Regions from separate parts of the Silvimonas sp. genome, predicted to be linked through region 3. Evidence: predicted binding sites of a transcription regulator. Region 3 holds the regulator's gene; each other region holds the start of a gene.
The links. Region 3 encodes sigma-54, which starts transcription at its own class of promoters, with help from an activator protein. Its sites were predicted from a motif close to CTGGCACGCTTCATGCTT; they were not measured.
Positions count from the first base shown of each region.

Region 1: the regulator sigma-54 is predicted to act here: its motif matches at 2,091-2,108, upstream of flgB (flagellar basal body rod protein FlgB).
Region 2: the regulator sigma-54 is predicted to act here: its motif matches at 2,423-2,440, upstream of P4L78_RS02295 (flagellar hook-length control protein FliK).
Region 4: the regulator sigma-54 is predicted to act here: its motif matches at 807-824, upstream of glnL (nitrogen regulation protein NR(II)).

Region 1 covers NZ_JARLJK010000122.1:109,369-113,026, forward strand. Annotated here, with positions in the region: gene P4L78_RS13220 (DUF2185 domain-containing protein) at 1-101, shown strand, start outside; gene P4L78_RS13225 (DUF1345 domain-containing protein) at 149-805, shown strand; gene P4L78_RS13230 (hypothetical protein) at 895-1,026, shown strand; gene P4L78_RS13235 (polymer-forming cytoskeletal protein) at 1,155-1,733, opposite strand; gene flgB (flagellar basal body rod protein FlgB) at 2,148-2,561, shown strand; gene flgC (flagellar basal body rod protein FlgC) at 2,580-2,987, shown strand; gene P4L78_RS13250 (flagellar hook assembly protein FlgD) at 3,016-3,658, shown strand, end outside.
Region 2 covers NZ_JARLJK010000054.1:157,861-161,518, reverse strand. Annotated here, with positions in the region: gene fliM (flagellar motor switch protein FliM) at 1-141, opposite strand, end outside; gene fliL (flagellar basal body-associated FliL family protein) at 260-772, opposite strand; gene P4L78_RS02295 (flagellar hook-length control protein FliK) at 1,164-2,372, opposite strand; gene flhB (flagellar biosynthesis protein FlhB) at 2,517-3,658, shown strand, end outside.
Region 3 covers NZ_JARLJK010000009.1:103,453-107,110, reverse strand. Annotated here, with positions in the region: gene P4L78_RS00715 (HAD family hydrolase) at 1-10, shown strand, start outside; gene lptC (LPS export ABC transporter periplasmic protein LptC) at 20-601, shown strand; gene lptA (lipopolysaccharide transport periplasmic protein LptA) at 573-1,148, shown strand; gene lptB (LPS export ABC transporter ATP-binding protein) at 1,193-1,918, shown strand; gene P4L78_RS00695 (RNA polymerase factor sigma-54) at 1,979-3,388, shown strand; gene hpf (ribosome hibernation-promoting factor, HPF/YfiA family) at 3,435-3,658, shown strand, end outside.
Region 4 covers NZ_JARLJK010000131.1:47,619-51,276, reverse strand. Annotated here, with positions in the region: gene P4L78_RS15410 (DUF4124 domain-containing protein) at 18-509, shown strand; gene glnL (nitrogen regulation protein NR(II)) at 919-1,998, shown strand; gene ntrC (nitrogen regulation protein NR(I)) at 2,094-3,500, shown strand.

The DNA of each region.
Region 1 (3,658 bases), on a different contig from region 3:
TCGCCAATTACGACCAGAGCATTATCGAGTTTCTGGACGCCCCGATTGGTGCATCTTTCGATAAAGACGATGGCGTGTTTTACGACGTCTCCGAAGACTAAACCTGCATGCCAACTTCACGTTCCGGGCTGAGCCTGCGGAAAATACCATGAGCCGTGTCGGTGGTTTGATGAAGGCCCGCCCGCGGCTGATGATCGCCATTGCGCTGGGCGTGCTGTTTTATCTGCTATGGCCCGGCGCAGTAACCGGGTTGACGCGGGCACTGGCCGCCTGGAACGTTACCGTCTGGGTTTACCTGGCCACGGTGTGGGCGATGATGATCAGGGCGGAGCCTGCAAGGATTCGCCAGATTGCCCAGGCGCAGGATGAAAACGCCGAAATTGTGCTGGCCGCCGTGGCATTGGCTTGCGTGGTGAGTCTTGTCACCATTCTGATTGAATTGGCCAGCGTCAAAAGTGCGTCGGGCATCCACCAATTCACCCGAATTGGTTTTACGGCCATTACGCTGGTGGGGGCGTGGTTGATGCTGCCCACTTCGTTTGCCATTCACTACGCGCATCAGTTTTATATCTGCGCCACGCATGACAAGAAGCCGGTGCTGTTTCCGGATAACCCCGCCGAACCCGCGTATTGGGATTTTCTGTACTTCTCGTTCACCATCGCGGTGGCTTGCCAGACCGCGGATGTTGCGGTGGGGGACAGCGCAACCCGGCGTGTCGTGCTGGCGCAATCGGTATTGGCGTTTGTTTTCAATCTGAGTGTGCTGGGTTTGTCGATCAATGTGGCGGCGGGCTTGCTGAACTGAGCGCCATTACGCTTGCATGCGTTGATATACGTTCGATATCCATTGACCTGTTTACCCATGACCACTTTCTGAAATGTTCGCTAGCGCTGATGGTGTTGATTCCTTTGCTGATGGCCGCACCGCTGGCCGCTGCGGAAACCACGGCGCACCATCATCACGATCACCACCCGGTGGATAAAACCATCCGCAAAACCAAGGCGTGGTTTCACCGCCATTTTTAGTGCGGCTGGCGAAGTGCGGCTGGCGAAGTGCGGCTGGCCAAGTGGGGCCGATGAATACACCGCTGGAAGGGCGAAAAACAAAACGGGCGCATAAAGCGCCCGTTTTGCATGGCAGGAAAGATCCCGACTTAGCCCGCAGCACTCAGCCGAGTGACGTTGGACGACTTGTCTTCACCAGCAAATTTGCGTGCATCTGCCAGCGATTCAATCTCACCCGAAATCATCCCGCCTGATTCAATCAGCAGCTTGCCATAACGGATGGTGCCTTTGACACGGCCAGTAGCGTGGATGATCAACTGCTCGCGTGCGGTCAGTTCACCTTCAAAGGTGCCGTGGACTTCGGCCACATCAATGCTCACCTTGCCCGAGAACGAGCCACCTTCGGCGATGCGGATAACGCGGCTATCCATGGTGGCTTCTACGCGGCCTTCAACTACCAGCGTGTCGCAATCCAGAATCTCGGCTCCGCGCAGTTTTACATCCGGGCCGACGATCAGCCGGTTGCCGCCGGTATCTGCAGTGGCGGCGGGTGCTACCGGTACCACTGCTTTGGTTGCCTGAACGCTGGCGGGTACGCCGTCAGGGCGCAGATTGTCACCGGCGGGTGGATAGGGTTGGCTGCTGCCCGCATCGGCGTGCGCGCTGCGATTGGTCAGGCTGCTCTGGTTTTTATTGAGGATGGGCGATTGTTGCTTCGACGAGAACATGGGTACTCCTTGGAATTACGTCAGAGGGTGCGCGAAATATCGGTATTTCCACGTCTACCCCTTCTAGTGCAATTGCCGTGCCACAATGAAAATATCTTTTATAAACAAATAGATGTTGTTTTTTGTTGATGCGAATTACGAAAATGTTGCTACCGCCTGTCGCCGTCAGGCGTCATGCCGTGCGCGGTAATCGGGCTGACGCCAGTGAAATCGGCTTTCTGGCCTGTCGCTGATAAACGACGCGTTTTAAGCGGGCCGGGCATTGCACTGCCGCTCACGCTCTTGGCAGACCGGCAAAACTTGCCGGGCATCCCATATGCATAAAAATTAAGTCGTTATAAATCAATGGTTTGTTTTCTGGCATACTTCCTGCTTCTGTGAGTCCAGTCACACACCTGGAAGCCTTTGGCCATGATGAGTTCGCTGGATAGCTATTTCCAAACACAGGAAACCGCCATGAAGTTGCGCGGGTACCGTCAGGAAGTGTTGTCGTCGAATATTGCCAACGGCGATACGCCGCAATACAAGGCTCGCGATTTCGATTTTTCGACCGCGTTCAAGTCGGCGCTGAGTGCTTCCCAGGTGAACGCCGGTACTTTGGCCGCAACCGATGCGCGCCATCTGCAACCGCAGGGCACTACAGACTTGTTTGCCCCGCAACTGCAGTACCGCAGCGAGGTCCAACCCTCGATTGATGGCAACACCGTAGATATGAATACCGAGATGCGCGATTTTGCGGATAACACGCTGCGCTACGAGGCTTCGATCACTTTTATGCAGAACCGGATGAGCACGATGCGCACTGCGCTGACGTCCGCATCGTCCTGACCGCGGAGCAACTAGATCATGTCTTTGTTCAGCACGTTTGATATCTCGGCTTCGGCCATGCAGGCGCAGTCGATGCGCTTGAATACGGTGGCCAGCAATCTGGCGAATGCCGAGTCGGCCACCAGTTCCAACGGCCAGCCGTACCGCGCCAAGCAAGTGGTGTTTCAGGCTACCCCGATCGGACCAGCTGGTGGCGTGGGCGTGAAAGTTGCTCAGGTGGTTGAAGACCAGACACCACCGCGTTTGATGTATGACCCACACAACCCGGTGGCCGATGCCAATGGTTACGTAGCCATGCCTAACGTGAATGTGGTTGAAGAAATGACCAATATGTTGTCGGCGTCGCGTTCTTATCAGACCAACGCCGATGTAATGAATACCGCCAAAACCCTGCTGCAGCGTACCTTGCAGCTCGCCACGGCCTGATTGAATAGCGGATTGAGGGAGTAGCCAGATGGCAACAACAGTAGGTAGCGGGTTTGATTTCAGCAAACTCAACGCTGCGCTTAGCGGTACATCCAGCACCAGCAGCGCCAGTGGTACTGCCTCGGGTTCGGCCGCTGGTTTGCAGGATCAGTTCATGCAGTTGCTAGTAGCGCAATTGCAGAATCAGGATCCAACCAATCCAATGGATAACTCGCAGATGACCTCGCAACTGGCGCAGATCAGCACTGTGAGTGGCGTGCAGCAGCTTAATCAGACCATGTCGTCGATGTCGTCGCTGTTCAGTTCCAGCCAGGCGTTGCAGTCCGCTGCGCTGATCGGCAAACAGGTCATGGCACCGACCAAGAGCTTTGCGTTTGACGGCACCACGCCGCTGCAAGCACAGATTGACGTGCCGGCCGGTACTTCGCAGATGCAGGTTTCAGTGGTGTCGCTAACCACTGGCCAGGTGGTTGATCAAATGACCAATACGCCAACTGCCGGGCAGATGAACGCAATCAACTGGGACGGCACGCTGTCCGATGGCACCAAGGCGCCAGCGGGTAACTACGCGATAGTGGCTTCTGGCATGAGTTCTTCCGGTGCGCAATCCACCCTCACGGTAGATGGCTGGCAAACCGCTACCAGCGTGATTCTGGGTAGTAGCGGCGTGC
Region 2 (3,658 bases), on a different contig from region 3:
ACGCACAATGCGCTCTTGCCGACCAATGTCATAGGCGCGCACGGCACCCGCGTCGAGGTTTTCCTCAACGACGTCTTCCTCTCCGGTCACCCCACGCAAAAGCGCGTCGACCTCTTCCTGGGAAAGAATATCGTCTGCCATTGATACGATCTGTTTACCCGTAAAACCTGCGGTTTACTGCAATTACCAACTGTTATTGCTCGTTATTGCACTGACTATTACTTTTTATTGCCCAATACCGTTATGCGCTATCGCGCCGTTATTGCACGATGAAAGTCGTGAAATTAACGGATAACACACCCTGATCATCGGCATGAACGCCCAGAACTTTATTAATGGCCTGGCGAATCTCATTGCCCAGTTTATCGGTACTGTTTGGCGCCTTCATGTCTTCTGGTGTTTTGCTGCGCAAGAGCTTGTTCACTTCGTTCTGCACTTTGGGCAGCAAGTTTTTCAGATCTTCTTCTGATGCCGCATCCGCCACTTCAACCACAATGTCGGTTTGCAGCATGGTTTGCCCGTCAGGCGAGTTCAGATTAACCGTGAACTGCGACAGCTTTTCGAAAATCGGGGGATGATCATTTTTCTTCTTCTCGGCTTTGGCCTTGCTTTGATGGGAGGACGAATCACTACCATCATCTGCGCTGTCCGAGCTGTTATGCATCAGCAGGAAAGCGGCAGCGCCGCCAGCGATGACCAACACCAGGACGACGCCGAGAATAATAAATAACAACAGCTTGGATTTGCCTTTGGGCGCCTTGGCTTCAGCCATAGTTTATTCCGTACGTTTACGTTGCTTGCCTGCGCCCGGCGGATTCAAACGCGCCTGCAGCGATCAGCACTGTATCTGCAGGCCTGGCGCGCACGGCACACCAATCCCGCCTCTCGTTTTTGCATTATCACGTGCCTGGCGTACTGATGCCAGCCGGTTTTCATGCGTGTATCGTTCCAGGTCTTTTTAAATTATTGCAGCGCAGTAAAAGTGACATAAAGCCGCTTTGACCCGGCTTCAACGGTGCCAGACCAACCCACATCGCATTTGCAAGACCTGGCCGGGTTATACCCATAAACCAGACGGAAAACAAGCGGCTACTCCCGCCGTGAAGGCGGGTCTGAAGTAATAAAACGAGCAAGCAAGCGAGCTAGCCGGATTTATCCGCTAACTAGATATATAGATTCAAACCGGAACGCGCGACAGGTACGCGGATTGTGCCGGTTACCGGTGTCAGCGCCGCCTGACTGGCATCGGCGACTCCCCCCCACTGACTGCGCCCCTGATTCTGGCCGTTGCTGCCATCAAACTGGCGTTGCATTTGTTGCTGTTGTGCTTGCTGGTTAAGCGAGTCTGACGCCACCTGCACATTAGTCAGGGTAATGCCCTGATCGGCCAGCAATGCCGACAACCGTGGTGTTGCCGCTGCCAGCGCCTCACGCACACCGGCGTGCTGCGAAGTGAAGATTACGCTCGCCTGGTCCTGCGCCATGGATAAACGTACTTCCATCGGGCCCAGATGCGGCGGATTCAGTTGCATATCCAGTTGTTGCTCTTGCTTGCCAATCATCATCGACACCCGTTGCGCCACGGCGTCGCCCCACTTGTTGTCAGTCACCGGCACGGCGATCTGGTGAACTGCGGTGGTCGGTTTGGCAGTTTGATCCTGATTGGCCGCGATGGGGTGTTGCTGAGTCGCGGCCGTCAATTGCGCCAGCGCGGTGTCGTCCGTATCGCTGGTGGTCGCGGCGCTATTAGCGGCGGCATTTTGCAAAAGCGGCAAGAAATTGCCGTCGGTTGCGGCAATATCCGCCATGGAATTCGCCGCTTTGCCGTCCCCCGCTTTCATATCCTGCAACAGCGCTTTGGCATCGCTCGCCGTTAGTGCGTCGTCGCTAACGCTGCCCTGGTGCGCTGTCAGCATGGCGTTCAGCGAGGCTAATGCGTCCGTCGAACTAGCGCCAGACGTTGCTGTCGCAGCGGTTGGATCGGTAGGTGTAACGTTGGTGGCGGGCTGCATCAGCATGGCTTGCAACATCGCCAGCCACGACGAGGTATCGCCATCAGTCGCTGTGTTGTCTTTGTCTTGCGCGGCGGCCTCGCGTGCAGCGGCCTTGCTGGCTTTGGCCGCACTATCAGTACTGGCGTCAGCGTTTTGTGCGGCGTCTTGTTTGGCTTGGGTCTGGGCCGGGCTGGGGGATGGTGCCGGCGTTGGAGACGGTGATGGCGCCGGCGCTGGTGTTGCCTTTTTGGCAGTCTGCTGCGCATCGGCCAGCGTTGCGCCAAAGTCTACGCCATTGCTGTGGCCAGCTTGTTGCGTCGCCCCGGCAGAGCTGGCGGAAAACGCTTGAAACGAATTGACAGAGGACGCGGCAGCCATTGGGTAATCCTGAATCTGGGTACAGATTGAAATACGAGTTGGTTCTATAAAAGCAAAACCAATGCCAGCTCCCGCCACGGCAGCGCTTGCTGCTAAACTTCGGGGCACGCCACAACGGCAAAGTGACAGGGATATCATCGCCAGATGGCAGAAGATTCAGATCTAGAGAAAACAGAACCCGCCTCGGCCAAACGGCTGGAGGAAGCGAAAAAGCGAGGGCAGGTGCCGCGCTCGCAAGAACTGGGTTCGTTTGCGGTGATGATGACCGGCTTGCTCTCGATGATTTCGCTCGGCCCATCGCTGGCTCAGGCGATCACAGGCATTTTCATGCAGGCGTTTACCTTCAACCGCACCATGGCGTCCGACCCCACGCTGCTGTTCCCGTTTCTGACCAATGTGTTTCACATCGCCCTGTTCGCGGTATTGCCGGTCGCTATCGCCTGCGCCATCGCCGGGCTGGTAAGCCCGCTGGTTTTGGGCGGCTGGCTGTTTACCACCGAAACCCTGGCCCCCAATTTCGGCCGATTGAATCCGGCCAAAGGGCTGGGCCGCCTGGTGTCTTTGCGCGCGCTGGTTGACATGAGCAAAGCCATTCTCAAATCCGGCCTGATTGGTGGCGTGGCTTGCCTGGTATTGTGGCGTGAGCGCGATCAATTGCTGCAACTGGCCGTCATGCCGAGCACCGAAAGCTACGGTTATCTGTGGCAGATGACCCGCTATACGCTCACGCTGGTGATTGGCAGCATGGGCTTGATTGCCGGCATCGATGTGCCCTGGCAGTTGTGGGATTACTACAAAAACCTGCGCATGACCAAAGAAGAGGTCAAGCAAGAGAACAAAGAATCTGAAGGCGATCCGCAAGTGAAGGGGCGCATCCGCCAGATGCAGCGCGAAGCCGCGCGCAAGCGCATGATGTCCAAGATTCCCAAAGCCGATGTGGTGGTCACCAACCCGACCCACTATGCCGTGGCATTGCAATACAACGAGCGCATGCGGGCACCGCAGGTCATCGCCAAAGGGGCTTATCTGCTGGCAGAGCGCATTATCGATATTGCGCAGGAAAACAAGGTCACTGTGGTACGTACGCCACCGTTTGCGCGTGCGTTGTATCACCACACTGAACTTGGTCAGGAGATTCCGGCGGCACTGTATACTGCGGCTGCCGAGTTACTCGCATATATCTATCAATTGAAAAACTGGCAAAGCCACGGCGGCCAGGCTCCAACACTGAATACGGATTTGCCGGTGCCAGCCGAACTGGACCCGGAACACTCAAGCCAAGCTGA
Region 3 (3,658 bases):
TTTGCGCTAAGGACGGCCAGTGAATTCTTTGTCTTCGCGACTCTTGCCGTTGGTGTTGATTGTGTTCCTGGCGCTGCTGGTGTGGGGACTGAACTCTGCCGCAACCTTGCCGGCACTGGACAACCAACGGCTGGTGGATGAGCCGAATTTGATAGCCAACAACACCCATACCGTGCGCTTTGACGAACTGGGTCGGCCGTTCGAGCGACTGGACGCCGACAAAGTCAGCCATTACGAAGAAAACGACAGCGCCTGGTTCGACAATCCGCACCTTGTGTCTACTGCACCGGGCAAACCGCGGGTCGACCTCGTTACCACGCGCGCGCAATCGATCAACAAAGGCGAAAAATTGTGGATGCCCGAACCCACCACGATGACGCGCCAGCCAGATGCACAGCACGCGCAAATGGTCATTCACGGTCGGGAAATCTGGTATCAACCCAAACCCGGTGACGCATGGTCGGAAGCCCCGGTCGATGCCGACATGGGTGCCTACCACGCCAAGGGTGTTGGCTTTCAAGCCGACCTTGCTGGCCAGACCCTTTTAGTTAAATCCAGAGTGAGCACCACTTATGTCCCTGCGCAACGCAGCAGTAAATAGCGTCCTGACAATCAGCCTGGCGCTGGGGGCAACTGCCGCCCTGGCCTCAACGGCTGATCGTGAAAAGCCGATGAAAATTGAAGCTGATTCGGCCACTTACGACCAGAAAGCCAATACCGGTGTGTACACCGGCAACGTGGTTGTCACGCAAGGCACCATGACGCTGCGCTCGGACAAGCTGGTGATCCATCAAGACGCGGATGGCATGCAATATTCGCAAGGCGATGGCAAACCAGTGAAATTTCGCCAGCAGGCAGATGATGGTGAATGGGTTGATGCTGAATCACTGCATTACGATTACAACCAGAAAACCGGCATGCTGGTGCTGACCAACAGTGCCTGGGTGCGCAAGAACCAGAACGAAGTGTTTGGGGACATCATCACTTACAACCTGAACAACGACCAGTACACCGCCAACAGCACCAAGTCCGGCGCCGGTCGCGTCAATGTGACGATCGTTCCGAAGAAAAAAGACGCCAGTGCCGCTGCCACCACCAAACCGGCGGCAACCAAGGCCAGTGCAGTCACCGCAAGCGGGGCCCAATGAAGCCCTCCCGATCACTCGATAACAACGGCCCGGCCACTCAACCCATGACTGCATCCCTGAACGCTTCCGGTTTGATGAAACGCTACGGCAAACGCACCGTGGTACGTGACGTAGCCATTCGAGTGGATGCGGGAGAGGTCGTCGGTTTGCTTGGCCCTAACGGCGCGGGCAAAACCACCAGCTTTTATATGATTGTCGGGATGGTCGCTGCCGATGGTGGCGAAATCACCCTGAATGGCCAGGACATCAGTCGCCTGCCGATGCACCAGCGCTCAGAACTGGGCTTGGGTTATCTGCCGCAGGAAGCTTCGATTTTTCGCAAGATGACGGTCGCCCAGAACATTCTGGCTGTGCTGGAACTGCGCGAGAAAAACGCCACACGCCGTGCGGAACGACTGGACGAACTGCTGCATGAATTGCACATTGCCCATCTGCGTGACAGCGGTGCCATGAGTTTGTCTGGCGGCGAGCGGCGACGCGCTGAAATCGCTCGCGCGCTGGCTGCTGATCCGCGCTTTATTTTGCTGGATGAACCCTTTGCCGGGGTCGATCCGATTGCGGTGATGGATATCCAGCGCATCATTGCTTATCTGCGCGACCGCGGTATCGGCGTGCTGATTACCGACCATAACGTGCGCGAAACGCTGGGGATTTGTGATCGGGCGTACATTATCTCTGAAGGCTCCGTGATGGCATCCGGGCATCCGGCCGAAATCATTGCCAACGAACAAGTGCGCAAGGTTTACCTGGGCGAACATTTCCGCATGTAACCGCGCCATGCACAAAGCGCCGATCAACCGCCACCCTCTTTGTCTGGATATAAACGCAGCATGAAGCAATCCCTTCAACTGCGTCTTTCGCAGCAACTGAACCTCACCCCGCAGCTGCAGCAGTCGATCAAGCTGTTGCAGTTGTCCACACTCGATTTTCAGACGGAAATCGAGCGTTACCTGCTGGAAAATCCGCTGCTGGAACAAGATGGTGGGGGCAGCAACCCTTCCGACAGTCCCGAACCTGTTTCCGGCGAGAGCGACAGCACCCCGCAAGAACCGGCCTACGATGGCAGCGGCGACGACATGAACTGGGGTAGCGGCACCGGCAATGCGCGCAACGGTGACGATGATGACGACTTCGATCCGGCCACCCAGGTCGCCAAAGAGCTGACGCTGCGCGAGCATCTGCTGGATCAAGCCGGGGTGCTGCGTTTGCCCGAGCGCGACCATGCTGCCCTGGCTTTCATGATCGACGCAGTGGACGATGAGGGATTTTTACCAATGTCCCTCGAAGAATTACTGGAACAAATCCCGCTGGAGATCGTCACACATCTGGAGCTTGAAATTGATGACCTGGCCGTAGCACTGGCCAGACTCAAGCAGTTTGATCCCGTTGGGGTGGGTGCCCGCAATACTGCGGAGGCTTTGGGCCTGCAGTTGCGCCTGGTTGCACCTTCTCCCGCTTGCGAGCTGGCACGACAGATCGTCGGACAACATCTCGATTTATTGGCCGGGCGTGACTACACTAAGCTCAAAAGGTTACTGAAATGTGACGACGCGGCACTGAAAGCCGCGCAAAGTGTGATCACCAGTCTGAATCCGCGCCCGGCAGCACAATGGGCGGCATTGACACCACGTTACGTTGTACCTGACGTACTGGTGCAAAAGATCAAGGGGCAATGGCAGGTGAGACTCAATCCAGCCGCGATGCCGCGGTTGCGCATCAATCAAGTCTATGCAGATATCCTGCAACGTAGCGAAGGCGGTGTGCTGGCGCGCGAGTTGCAAGAAGCCAAATGGCTGGTGAAAAGCGTGCAACAACGCTTTGAAACCATTCTGCGGGTCGCTCAGGCCATCGTTGAACGCCAGCGTGCGTTTTTCGAACATGGTGAAGTCGCCATGCGCCCGCTCGTCCTGCGCGATATCGCCATGGAACTGGATCTGCATGAATCCACCGTGTCCCGCGTTACCACCCAGAAATACATGACCAGCCCGCGTGGGCTGCTGGAGTTCAAATACTTCTTCGGCAGTCACGTTGACACCGAAGCTGGTGGCGAATGTTCGGCCACTGCCATCAAAGCGCTCATCAAACAGATGATCCAGAACGAAGACAAAACCCGGCCGCTCTCAGATAGCGCCATTGCCGAAGCTTTATCCGGGCAAGGGATCGTGGTTGCGCGGCGAACCGTTGCCAAGTACAGGGAGGGCATGAACGTTCCACCCGTCAATCTGCGCAAAAACCTGTAGCCCTTATCGGTGCAGTGTCTTAATGGCTTACCAGAAGGAGAATGCCATGAACCTCAACATCAGCGGACATCACGTTGAAGTGACCCCGGCCTTACGGGAATACGTTACCAGCAAGCTCGACCGGATAACGCGACACTTCGACCAGGTTGTAGACGTCAGCACGATTCTGTCTGTAGAAAAATTGCAGCAGAAAGCCGATGTCACAGTGCGGGTTCGCGGAAAAGACATCCACGTTGAGGCATCAGACAAGGATATGTATGCGGCCATTGA
Region 4 (3,658 bases), on a different contig from region 3:
TGGTAAGGTTCCGTCCCATGTCTATTTGTCGTTTGCTACCCCGTTTTGCCGCCATTGTCACACTGAGTCTGCTGGCCGCGTTCGCGCACGCAGATATCTATAAATATGTTGATGCCGATGGCCGGATCACGTTTTCCAATCTGCCTATGCACGGTGCGAGCCGGGTATATACCGACCCGATCCCCATGGGCAATAAAGCGCGCGGCAAAGGCACTGGCGCATCCGGCACCCGGGTTACAGCGCCCAGTCCGGCTGACTTTCCTCGCGTCGACAGCGCCACCCAGAAATCGCGCGATTCCAACCGCAAGCAGATTCTGCAAGACGAGCTGAATACCGAGCAGCAAGCGCTGGCCGACTCCCGCCGGGCGCTCAGCGATGCTCAAGCCAGCCCGGATGCCCAAGCCAATTCCGCCAAATACCAGGATCGGGTGAGTCGCTTGCGTGACAACGCCACGGTACATGAAAAGAACGTGGCCGCGTTGCAACAGGAACTGGCACGCAGTAAATAGCGCTGTCAGGCTGGGCGCACAGAAGTAGCGCCTTCCAGCCGCGGCCGGTTTTATCCGCTTTGGGCATTCAACCAGCCTGTTATCTCCATTCGCGTCGCCAGCTCCATCGCCGTCAGCCATCGTCACCGGCTAGCCCGCGCCGCGATTTGCCCCATCCTGATCAATCCACTGATCTGTTTTTGCGGTGTTAGCTCCCCATCACGGGGCAGTGCACCACAACGACACCTATAATGCACCATATGTGTGCAATACCCAGGTTTCTGGTCCTCAAACCGCCTTGTGCATGCCATCTGCAAGCTGGCCCGCTAATTGCTTGGTTAAGCCGCATGAAAGAAGCCGCGGAACCGGCACACGCCACCACGCATGCTTTACGCCTTGTTCGACGCACGTTTTACATAGACCGCACCCTATGACAAAAAGCCCTACTCCTGCCACGTTCGCTGGACTGGAATTTCTCGATGCTGCGGTATTGGCCACACGCGAAGATGGCGCGCTGGTCTATTACAACCCGACTGCGGCCGATCTGCTGGGTCTGCGTGACGACTGCCTGGGGATGTCGCTGACCGACTGCCTCGGCCCGGACAATCCGGTCGCCCAGGCGTTGTACAACGCCAGTCGCGATAACGTCAGCCTCACCGAACACGAAATCGCGCTGAACACCTCGCATGGCGAAGTCTACGTTTCTCTCACCGCCAGCCCGATTGAAAGCACCGAGGCTGCGGCGCTGGCGGAAATCCGCCAGATTGACCAGCAACGCAAAATCGCCAATGAAGAGCGCCTGCAAGCGCAGCAACAGGCTAATCGCGAGCTGATCCGCAATCTGGCACATGAGATCAAAAACCCGCTGGGAGGCATTCGCGGTGCCGCGCAATTGCTGTCGCGCGAATTGCATGACCCGCAACTGAAGGAATACACGCAGGTCATCATTGAGGAATCGCAACGCCTGCAAAGCCTGCTGGATCGGCTGCTGACGCCGCATCGCTTGCCGCAACTGGCCGAATTGTCGATTCATGAAGTACTGGAGCGCGTGCGCTCGTTGATGCTGGCGGAAACACCCAATGGCTTGGCGATCAAGCGTGACTATGACACCAGTCTGCCCACGCTGATTGGCGATCGCGAACAACTGATCCAGGCCGTACTCAACATCATGCGCAATGCCATTCAAGCCATGGATGGTGTGGGCGAAATCATGCTGCGTACTCGCGTGGCGCGGCAGGTCACGCTCAATCGGCAACGCTACCCGATTGCCATCCAGTTGCAGATTATCGATAACGGCCCGGGGATTCCGGATCACCTGAAGGACACTTTGTTTTATCCGCTGGTGTCGGGTCGTCCGGGTGGAACCGGCATTGGCCTGCACCTGGCGCACACTTTTATCAACCAGCACCACGGCTCCATCGATTTTGACAGCCGCCCGGGCTACACCTGTTTCAACATGCTGCTACCGCTCAATGGTTGGCAGGATTTCGACAAAACCAAGAACAACTAAACCAACCGCTCTGGGAACACCGTTTGCTCATGTCCTGCCCGCAACACGGGCTTTGAACAAGCGGAACCCCAGTCACCACAAGTTACGGAGAATCCATGAGCACTGTCTGGATTATTGATGACGACCGTTCCATCCGCTGGGTCTTCGAGAAAGCGCTGGCACGAGAAAACATTGCCCACGCCGCGTTTGCCTCGGCGACCGAAGCACTCGCCCGGCTGGGCCGCGAAGTTCCTGAAGCCATTGTGTGTGACATTCGCATGCCCGGTGAATCGGGGCTGACCTTTCTGGATCTGGTCAAAAAGGATTATCCCGGCCTGCCCGTGATCATCATGACCGCCCATTCCGATCTGGAAAGCGCGGTGTCGGCATTCCAGGGCGGCGCGTTTGAGTATCTGCCCAAGCCGTTCGATGTTGATGCTGCCATTGCGTTGATCCAGCGCGCGCTGCAGGAAGGTGCCCGCCAGGTCGGCGGCGAAGAGGCGCCGGTAACCAACCCGGATATCCTCGGCCAGGCACCCGCCATGCAGGATGTGTTCCGCGCCATTGGCCGCTTGTCGCAATCGGCCGCCACGGTGATGATCACCGGCGAATCCGGCTCCGGTAAAGAACTGGTTGCGCGCGCTTTGCATCGCCACAGCCCGCGAGCCGCCAAGCCGTTTATTGCCATCAATACCGCTGCGATCCCGAAGGATTTGCTGGAATCCGAATTGTTCGGTCACGAGCGTGGCTCGTTCACTGGCGCAGAAGCGCGGCGCCAGGGGCGGTTTGAACAAGCCGAAGGCGGCACGCTGTTTCTGGATGAAATTGGCGACATGCCTTCCGACCTGCAAACCCGTTTGCTGCGGGTCTTGTCGGACGGCTATTTCTATCGTGTTGGTGGTCAGGCGCCGATCAAAGCGAATGTGCGCGTCATTGCCGCAACTCACCAGAATCTGGAAGAACGCGTCAAACTGGGCGGCTTTCGTGAAGACTTGTTCCATCGTCTGAATGTGATCCGCCTGCGTTTGCCTGCCCTGCGGGAAAGGCGCCAGGATATCCCTTTGCTGGCCAAACACTTCTTGTCGCGCTCGGCTGCGGAACTGGGCGTCGAAACCAAACGCCTATCGGAAGACGCGATGGCGGCACTGAGCGGCTTTAGCTTTCCGGGCAACGTGCGCCAGTTGGAAAACCTGTGTCACTGGATGACCGTGATGGCACCGGGAGCCATTGTTGAAGCGGGCGATTTGCCGCCGGAAATCAGCGAAAGCAATGACACTACCGACGGCATCAGCATGGTGAGTGGCGACTGGCGTGCCGCGCTGGCCTCGGATATCGGCAGTCGTCTGGCCAAAGGCGAAAGCCGGATTCTGGATCAGATCATGCCGGCATTTGAGCGCACGGTGATCGAACGCGCGCTGGCCCACACCGGCGGCAAGCGGATCGAAGCCGCCGAATTGCTGGGTTGGGGCCGCAATACGCTGACCCGCAAGATCCAGGAACTAGGCATGGACAACGAAGTCTGACATAGCACATCTGTAAATCAGGCACCTGCCAGTGCCTGATAAAAACAGATCTTTCGATTTACTCTCTTTGCTCTTTTGTGTTCATGCTCGAATACAGGGCGGCTACCGCAAGGTGGCTGCCCTTTTGTTTTGTTATTGCGCTGCCGCGCCCCGCGTCT